3 regions of the Alteromonas sp. 4NH20-0056 genome follow, and region 1 is predicted to be linked to each of the others. Evidence: predicted binding sites of a transcription regulator. Region 1 holds the regulator's gene; each other region holds the start of a gene.
The links. The regulator FliA, encoded in region 1, starts transcription of late flagellar genes. The targets are predictions, from matches to a motif close to CTAAAGNTNNNNNNNNNNNNGCCGATA.
Positions count from the first base shown of each region.

Region 1 (3,286 bases):
ACCGGTGAGGTCTTGATACCCTTGAGCCATTAGCACTTCAGTAAGCAAAGAAGTCAATTTAGCTGACTGTGAAGCTCCCTCTTCCAACAACTCATCCAAATCAGCACATAGCACCTTGAACTCACCTAATTCCAGTTGGCGATTCATCAGCTTCTTCCATTCAGGCATCACGTTTTCGATTCGTGATGAAAGTGATTCAGCAAGCGGCATACTCGCCTCTACTGCATCCATAGTAGTATTAGCTGCTTTTTCGGTTTCTTCAATGACATACGTCAAACGCGTTTGTGCGTCTGGTATATCGGCATTGGCCAAATTTTTAATACGGTCGTCAATTTGGAAGTTGTTTAATGCGTCATGTAATTGGCGCGTCAACTTACCGACTTCAGCGAAGAGTTCAATTGACTCTTTCATTGATGCGGCTTCTAACAGCGCACTTGCCGATGCATTATCGCCTGCTTCCAAATAAACGACGAGTTGTTTTGCTTCTTCTAACGAAATAGGGACATTCACATTTGTCGACATCCAGTAAACCTCATTTCTGTGGTGAGCGTCTGGATCAACCTAAACGTTCGAAGATCTTATCTAGCTTCTCTTTCAACGTTGCAGCAGTAAAAGGTTTTACAACGTAACCATTTACGCCGGCCTGCGCCGCAGCAACAATCTGCTCTTTCTTGGCTTCAGCCGTTACCATTAAGACAGGTAAATGCTTCAATTTATCGTCCGCCCGAATCGCGCGCAGTAAATCGATGCCTTGCATGCCAGGCATGTTCCAATCCGTTACAACAAAGTCGAAATCGCCCTGTTGAAGCATTGGCAGCGCCGTACTACCGTCGTCCGCTTCCTGGATATTGGAGAAACCCAAATCTTTGAGCAGGTTTTTTATGATACGTCTCATGGTTGAAAAATCATCAACCACAAGAATTTTCATATTTTTATCCAAAATTGCCTCCAGTGAGGTGTTAATTGTTATTAATATCTATTCTTCGTCAGCTTGCCACGACTTCATTCGTGATTTGAGTTTTAACATGGCCTGACTGTGAATTTGACTGACTCTTGATTCACTTACATCAAGAACTTCACCTATCTCGCGAAGGTTCAATTCTTCATCATAGTATAAAGACAGCACTATCGCTTCTCGCTCTGGTAATGTAGTAATAGCATGTGCTAGCGCTTTTTGAAAAGCGCCTTGCATCAAATCTTCCAGCGGTGCGTCGCTTCCTCGACTTTGTTCTGTCGATATTACGTCCTCAGACACCCCTAAATCTTCAATGCCAACCAGCTTTCCTGCATTTACCTCATTGAGCATCTGATGATAATCTTGCACACTAACATTTAGTTTTGCAGCAATATCAGAATCTCTCGCATCTCTCCCTGTCTCGCCTTCAACAAGAGAAATTGCTTCCGTGATGGCCCGCCCATTTTTATGCACTGAGCGAGGTGTCCAATCACCTTTTCTAATTTCATCTAGCATGGCTCCGCGGATACGGATGCCAGCAAATGTTTCAAAACTCGCGCCTTTTGAACCATCGAAGTTTCGAGCAGCTTCTAACAATCCAATCATGCCTGATTGGATGAGATCATCAACGAGCACACTCGCTGGCAGACGCGCCAAGAGATGATGTGCTATACGCTTAACAAGCGATGCGTGTCGCTCGACAAGCTGCGCTTTGTCACTCTGTTGTTGATAAGCGGCTGCTTTGCTATTCAACGTTGATTACCTACTGCTTTTTCTGCGACTAATTGCTCAATAAAGAACTCTAAATGTCCTCCCGGTTGCGCCGGTATGGGCCAAGAGATTGCTTTGTTCGCTAACTGACTAATTGCTATCGACGCCGGTGAACTTGGATAGGCGTCGACGATAGCGGTTTGTTTGCGCACAGCTCGACGAATATTCTCGTCAAACGGCACGGTTGCCACTAATTCTAGTGCAACATCAAGAAAGCGCCCTGTTACTTTACTCAGCTTACTAAATAATTCCTGCCCTTCGCGCACATCTCGAACCATATTCGCCACAATCTTGAACCGAAACACGCCGTGTTCTCGATTAAGTAGTTTGATAAGTGCGTAGGCATCTGTCAGCGAGGTAGGCTCATCACATACCACAACCATTATATCTTGCGATGCTCTAGAGAAACTAAGCACCATGTCAGAGATGCCTGCCGCGGTATCGACGATAAGAACATCAATTTGCGACCGTAACTCGCTGAAGGCGCGAATTAGCCCTGCGTGTTCGGTTGGAGTAAGCTCGGCCATAGACTGCGTACCCGACGTTGCGGGCGCAATTTTAATGCCGTGAGGGCCTGTTACCAAAACGTCATCAAGCGTACATTCGCCGGAAAGAACATGAGAAAGGTTTTTCTCTACTCGCAATCCCAACATAACGTCTACGTTAGCCAGACCTAAGTCAGCATCTAACACCATGACACGCTTGCCCAGCTTTGCCATCGCAATCGCTGTATTCAACGTAATATTTGTTTTACCTACGCCACCTTTACCTCCGGTGACGGCGATAACTTTGATTAACCGTGATTGCTTCATTTTTCGTAAGCTACTCGCTTGATCGTCAATCATACTGCTCGCGCTGTTTTAACCACATCATTAGCACTAGTATGATTCAAACCGTACTTTTTATAAAGCTTTGCAGCAGCAGATACTAAAGATTTTGCTTCTGCAATCTTAATGTCTTCAGGAACCTTCTGTCCATCGGTGACATAACTGACCGGTAATTGGTACTCTACTACAGCACTCAACACTTCTCCTAAAGAATAGCACTCATCTAGCTTTGTAAAGATACAACCACTTAACTCAATACCATCAAAAGCATTAATAATGTGCTGAAGTGCAGGATACTGGGTATTTGCCTGCGCAACCAAATATTTTTTAATATTAGGCATTTGGCCGTTTTCAAACTGTTTAACCTGTTTAATAAGTCGACTATCTCGCTGACTAAACCCTGCAGTATCGATAAGAATTAACCGCTTATGACGCAGTTGAAATAGTAAATCAGCCAACTCTTCGCTGCTCTGTGCTTTACGCACCGTACACCCGATAATCTTTCCGTAAGTCGCAAGCTGTTCAAACGCGGCGATTCTATATGTATCAATAGTAATCATTGCCACCGATTCTGCACCATATTTTTGCGCATATCGAGCAGCCAATTTGGCAACCGTTGTTGTCTTACCAGTTCCCGTTGGCCCAACGAGCGCAACCGCACCTTGTTGGGTAAGTATATCGTTACCTGTCACGTTGATGCGATTAGCCAATAGGTTTAAAAGATAAACCCAAG
Region 1 is NZ_BAAJLS010000001.1:294,885-298,170, forward strand. It holds gene AC27EZ_RS01350 (protein phosphatase CheZ) at 1-522, opposite strand, end outside; gene cheY (chemotaxis response regulator CheY) at 557-940, opposite strand; gene AC27EZ_RS01360 (RNA polymerase sigma factor FliA) at 977-1,708, opposite strand; gene AC27EZ_RS01365 (MinD/ParA family protein) at 1,705-2,571, opposite strand; gene flhF (flagellar biosynthesis GTPase FlhF) at 2,568-3,286, opposite strand, start outside.

Region 2 (3,286 bases), on a different contig from region 1:
CAGTCAAATCGATTTGACCGTTTCCGTCCTTGTCGAAAAAAATAAAGTCGTTCTTTATCTCTTCAATTTTTGCTTCTGAAAGTTGAGTACTCACTCGTAATCCTTAATCGTACATCATATACATCGAGTGTAACGCTCAAGATGGTGCCTGTCTACGCCTGATTTTGCTTTGCTTTCAAAGCTCTCTCTCGCTGCTGACGAGCTTTTTCTAAACGCTTTTGCTCCATCGTTTCTCTCGCTTCAGTACCTACGTGCTCTTGGTTACGTGCTTTAGCAAGTTGAACTTGCTTTTCACGTTCACGGAAACGCGCTATCTGATCATCAGTGTGTGTGCCGTAACAATGAGGACAGCTTACACCCGGTTCATATACATCACTCTTTTTATCTTCTACCGTAATAGGTAGCCGACAAGCGTAGCATTGATCATATTTACTTTTTTCAAGGTCGTGGTTTACAGCAACGCGATTATCAAAAACGAAGCAATCCCCTTCCCATAACGACTCATCTTTAGGTACATCTTCTAAATATTGAAGTATGCCACCTTCTAAATGGTATACCTCTTCAAACCCTTGCTCTTTAAGGTATGCCGTTGATTTTTCACAGCGAATACCACCGGTGCAAAACATGGCGACTTTTTTATTTTTGGTCGTGTCTAACGCGTTTGCAACATACTCTGGAAACTCACGAAATGTTTTTGTTTTTGGATCTATAGCATGCTTAAACGTGCCAATTTCTATTTCATAATCGTTACGGGTATCAATTACGGTAACGTCTGGGTCACTGATTAATGCATTCCAGTCTTTGGGTTTTACATAGGTCCCGACGGTCTGACGAGGGTCGATACCTTCCACGCCCATCGTCACAATTTCTTTCTTAAGCTTAACTTTGGTGCGATAAAAAGGCTGGTCATCGTGCAAAGACTCTTTGCAAGAAATAGGGTTTATTCTGCTGTCGCTATTAAGGTAGTGAAGTAATCCATCGATACCCTCACGCGTACCCGACACGGTGCCGTTAATACCTTCATTGGCGAGAAGCAAGGTTCCTTTAATACCATTTTTTTCCATGGCATCAAGAAGAGGTTGGCGCATTGCCTCGAAGTTGTCGAGCGCAACAAATTTGTACATCGCGCAAACGATATATTTAGTCATAATGTTCACCTTTGCTAGTTGGAACGTAAAACCAGTGCAAAATGCGGCGCGGAGAATAACAGAGCAGCGTTAAAATTACTAGACTATGCAACAAATGTCTGTTGAGCGAGCGGTATTAGGTCGTTTAGCATGGTGGGATCTTCAGGTAGCTGTTCAGCGTACTGTGTTTTTAGTCGCTTTTGGGTGCTTAGCGAACAGTTATTTATTACATCATCACTTAACTTATTTTTATCGTTTACTTGAGATAAAGGTGAAGGATGCATGTGTTGAAAGAGCGAAGCATCTCTGGTGTACCCACTATTGTACAGCGTGTTAACCCTGCCTATTATCTCCCAATCGGCCGACGCAGCCGCTAGCGCTGGCTGTCGATAAAAGCTAAGCACATCGACATGTAGTGAGGCGTTTTCATCTTCTTTTTGTAAATCGTGGTAAGAGACATTATGAACAAGCGCACTCTGCTGCATTGCAAGATATAACGAAAACAACGTCGCGTCTTGCGCTGCCTTAGCGAGGGTGCCGTTTTTTTCCCATGAAATACTGGGGTCTATTACAGCTTGATGAACGGTGTGGGGCGCTTCCAAAGACTTACCTAACGTTTAATGCATACTTATGTTGTCGGCAAGATAATGTTTTTCTTAAGCATATTCTTGCCCTTAGTGCAGTTTTCATTAATGATAAAAGCATTCACGACGGCTAATGGAATAGAAATGAAATTTGCGGACAAGCAGGTTTTGATAATTGAAGACCAGCGCCCTTTTCTTCTTCTACTCAAAGGGCTCGTTAACTCCATGGGCGCCACCGATGTTGTAACTAAATCATCGGCAGAACAAGCACTGTCACTGTGTAAAAAACAAAAATTTGATATTGTTGTTTGTGATTTACATCTAGGCGTTGACAAAAAAAATGGTTTTGAGCTTATTGAAGAGCTTCGGACTCGGCGCCTTTTAAAACCGACATCCATTTTTATTATTATTAGCGCGGATAGTGCACGTCCTGTTGTCCTTGGTTCAATCGATAGGCGACCTGACGATTACCTTGTTAAACCCTTCTCACAAGTGCAATTAAAAACACGAATCTCCCGTGCGTGGCAAAAGCGTCAATCACTATCAACGGTTTATGAAGCCATCGCGGCTCAGGATACCAATACCGCTATTGATGAATGCGAAACACTGTTATCGCAAGAAACCTCGTATAAGGGGGCGTGCGAACAGTTATTGGTCGAACTCTACTGGGAGATTAATGCTCCCCAAAAAGCATTTGACGTGCTGCAAGCCTATCGCAGTGGTAAGCCAATATTGTGGGCACAAATAGCCCTTGGGAAAACGTATTTAAAACTTGAAGAACACAATAAAGCCATAGAGATGGCTGACCTTATTTTGAATCGTAATAAATTTAACGCAGATGCGTTAGATATACTGGCCAATGCGAACGACAGCCAAAAGCAGAAAGATGCGGCAATAGATGCAATAAAGCAGGCTATTAAAATTTCGCCCTTTTCTCTTAGCCGACACTTTAATGCTTGTCTGATTGCTAGACGAAATGACGATTACCTATTGGCGTCAGAGTCGAGTAAAGCAATTTGGGAGCTATCTAAACGCACTATCCATCAAGATAGTTTGCACTGGTGTGGCTTCATTCGCAGCCTGTTAGATGTCGCTGAGTACACCGACGATAAAAAAGTTAAAAACAGATATCAACAGGAAGCGTTACTTGCCCTGCAACGAGGTAAGTTTGACGAGCATTTACAACGAATAGACAACAGCTTCGACATTACTATTTTTAGCCATATCATTAATGCTCGCGTCAATGTCTTAGACGGTAAGATGATAGATGCTAGGCGACAACTAGGTATTTCACAGCTAGCACTAGAAAAAAATTACGATTCGCCACCTAAAGCATTCCTACCAGACAGTATAAAAGTAATGTATGACTTAGGCGAATATGAAGACGCAATTCGATATCAAACAATAATAGAAAGTGAAGGAATTTCACTTGATAAAAATAGCGAACAATTATTGTTAAGCGAGTCTGAAAAAGCGAAAGAACGCTTAGCAAATTATCAAAAATTCAATCGAGAAGGTATTCAGCTTTATCAGCAGGGACAGTACGAAAAATCAAAGAACTCGTTCACGTTGGCC
Region 2 is NZ_BAAJLS010000005.1:219,970-223,255, reverse strand. It holds gene AC27EZ_RS11455 (EF-hand domain-containing protein) at 1-94, opposite strand, end outside; gene trhO (oxygen-dependent tRNA uridine(34) hydroxylase TrhO) at 153-1,148, opposite strand; gene AC27EZ_RS11445 (VC2046/SO_2500 family protein) at 1,232-1,729, opposite strand; gene AC27EZ_RS11440 (response regulator) at 1,856-3,286, shown strand, end outside.
Region 2: the regulator FliA is predicted to act here: its motif matches at 1,762-1,788, upstream of AC27EZ_RS11445 (VC2046/SO_2500 family protein).

Region 3 (3,286 bases), on a different contig from region 1:
TAAAGATTACTTCAGCAGTTTTATTGAAGTTCAATCTGTTCGTTTGATGAAGGATAGAAAGACCGGTAAAAGAAAGGGCTACGGTTTTATCGAGGTCATTACCGATGACCTTACCAGTGTTATAGATAAAACCAATGACTCGGTGTTTCAAGAGCGAACACTCAAAGTTCGCCCTGCTAAAGAAAAGATAGAAAACGAGTAAAAACAAAAAAACCTGGGGAAACCCAGGTTTTTTTTATTCTACGCTTAAATTACTCTGACGGTGTTGCACCTTCAGGCTGAGGCAGTGCATTCAATAACGTTTTATTGAATGAATGGAATCGGTTAATCGCTGAGACTAAATCAGGTACCTGCACGTCCTTCATCTCATTTATGATTCCGTTGATTAACGCATTATAGTCTTCATTGCTTTGAAGCTGGCGTTCAGCGCTCTCAAATGTCTTTACCATCTTATCTATATACTGCGATACCGGGCTTGCAATATTGCCGTATTGATTTTCTGGTTCTCCTTTATCACTGTAATGCTGAATATTCTCATAAGCTTTCACTACATCGCTTTGTGTAGTTCTATTTAGTTGCAATGCGTAACCTACAAGCTCTTTATCATCAAACCCAAGTTCCAATGCCTGGCTAAATGCCTTATCAACGTTTCCAGAGAAAAAGTCATCTGCAAGGTCCTGCGCATCTTCAACCAGCGCCGAGATTGCTTTAAGTTCGTCCTCATCTAACTCTCCCTTTAAAGAAAAGCTAATACCTGATTTTTCAAAATACTCATAAAGCGTAGATTGTTGCCTCATTTGCGCGCTCGATTGACTATCGCCACTCGCATCCCCGCCTGATTGTGCATTGTAATACGACGTTTGACTTACAGCATTGAACTGAGAACGGCTTTCAAAGCTTAATGTAACCTCGTCACCATCGCGGGTTCTTATTAAAATACTACCGCTTTTTTCTTCACCGCTTGCAATGGCATTCAATTGTGTTGCCGCATTTACTTGGTTAGGGTTGAAGATATCCCGCTCAAGTTCATTAATACCGTCGTCAATTAACGAGCGACTTTTTGTCATGCCGTCTTCAATCTCTTTATTCATAAAGCCAGCAAGATCTTTTTCTGCCATAGCAAAACCTCGGCTTACACCATCTCTTGCCTGGCTGAATAAACTATTGAGCTTTTCGTCACCCGCTCCAGCGTCTGCCGCACCTCTAATCACGCCGCCGACAAATCGCATAACATTCTTCGCGATCTTTTCGAAATCAAATAAGCTGTTTGTTTTATCTTCGTCTTTATCAGTAACCTCAGTTGATGGTTGTTTACCATCTACCACAAGATTCTGATTCATGCTGGAACTGAATACTCGCAACCCTATTGAAGTCTGCGTGCTGCTCACCGATACGGTAGCCGCTTGCTGCTTGGTAAATTCAGCTGCCTGCTCTAGGCCGTCCTGTTGAAGTTGTTTTTTCAACGCTTCATTTGGATGAACCGATGCCTTTTGCTCTGCTTTCTGGTCGCCCATGAAAGCCTTTATTTGACTAACGTTCATAATAAGATCCTCACTATCCTCGTTCATGTTATCGGCATCATGTCGGTATTGTTTAATTTTAGTACTATATTTTTTTAGTTCACTGTTTGAATACACGTTGCACATAAAATAGAACGCACTACAATCCACAGCCCTATTATATTGATTATCTGTTTTACCCAATGGAGCGCTTTATGACTGTGCCTACACAACAAGACTACCAAGCACAACTAGACGAAAAAGACGCACGTCTAACCACTCTACTCTCCCAATTTGGTGAAACACGCCCTACCGTATTTCCATCGCCTCCTGTCCATTACAGAATGCGGGCCGAATTTAGGGTATGGCATGAGGGTGATGACCTCTACCACATCATGTTCAATCAAGAGACAAAAGAAAAGTATCGTGTTGACACTTTTTTACCAGCCAGCAAAACAATTAACCGAGCAATGGAACGGTTATTGTCATTGGTAAAAGGAAACCCCTTACTTCGCCACAAGCTATTCCAGGTTGACTATCTGTCAGGCCTTTCTGAAGAGTTAGTAATTAGTTTGTTGTATCACAAAGCGCTTAACGATGAATGGGAAGTTCACGCACGCGAACTTCAGCAGTTATTAGAACAAGAGTTTGGTACCGTGAATATTATCGGTCGTGCACGAAAGCAAAAGCGCATGATAGGGAATGATTTCATTATTGAACGTTTACCTATCAACGGCAACACGCTCGTTTTTAAGCATATAGAAAATAGCTTTACTCAGCCGAATGCTGAAGTTAACTGCAAAATGATTGAATGGACACTTGATTGTGTTAAAGATTTGGATGGTGACTTACTAGAAATGTACTGCGGAGCGGGTAATTTTTCAGTTCCCCTAGCGCTTCACTTCGACAATGTTATCGGTACGGAAATAGCTAAGCCTTCGGTGCAAGCTGCACAATACAATATTGAAGCAAACGCGATAGAAAATTTAAAAATAGTTCGATTATCAGCTGAAGAGTTTACTGAAGCGATGCAAGGCACACGGACATTTAGTCGTCTAGAGGGTATTGAGTTAAATGACTACAATTTTAAGACCGTGCTAGTCGACCCACCGCGTGCAGGGCTTGATATAGATTCTCTTAAAATGATTCAGGCTTACGAGAACATTATTTACATCTCTTGTAACCCAGACACACTTGCAGAGAATTTAACGATATTAAGTAAAACTCACGATATTGTTGATGCCGCGCTATTCGATCAATTTCCATTCACACACCATATAGAAGCGGGTGTTTTGCTGAGTAAAAAATAGCACTTTTTAGGGCTCTTTGTGAACCGATGCGCCTAGCTGTACATAACGCAGCTGGGTTTTTACCTTATCACCTATCTGTAAACGTAATTCAGTATCTGCTTCTAGCGCTTCAGCACCTGCACTGAAAACAAGTCGCACCATCGCGTCGGCTTGTAGCTGCGCTAACTTAAACTCTACATTTTGTCTTTCAATAATGTAATCGGTTAACTCATCAACGAAATGTTGAATTTCTCTAAATACTGCCAAACGGTACGCCGACGATGTTCCTGTATGTTCCCTTAGCAGTAATCGAAAGACATTTTTATTCGCAGCGATAAACTCCATAAACGTATCTACCGATGTATTGATAACGCCGCCACCGGAGGCAATTCGGCGTCGAGCTTGACGCATAAGTTGCCGAAGTGCTAATCCAGCTTCATCAACAAGCGTAAGGCCTAGCTCATCAATATCTTTAAAGTGACGATAGAATGACGTTGG
Region 3 is NZ_BAAJLS010000011.1:123,509-126,794, reverse strand. It holds gene AC27EZ_RS16270 (RNA recognition motif domain-containing protein) at 1-202, shown strand, start outside; gene AC27EZ_RS16265 (DUF5610 domain-containing protein) at 252-1,541, opposite strand; gene trmA (tRNA (uridine(54)-C5)-methyltransferase TrmA) at 1,715-2,809, shown strand; gene fabR (HTH-type transcriptional repressor FabR) at 2,816-3,286, opposite strand, start outside.
Region 3: the regulator FliA is predicted to act here: its motif matches at 1,571-1,597, upstream of AC27EZ_RS16265 (DUF5610 domain-containing protein).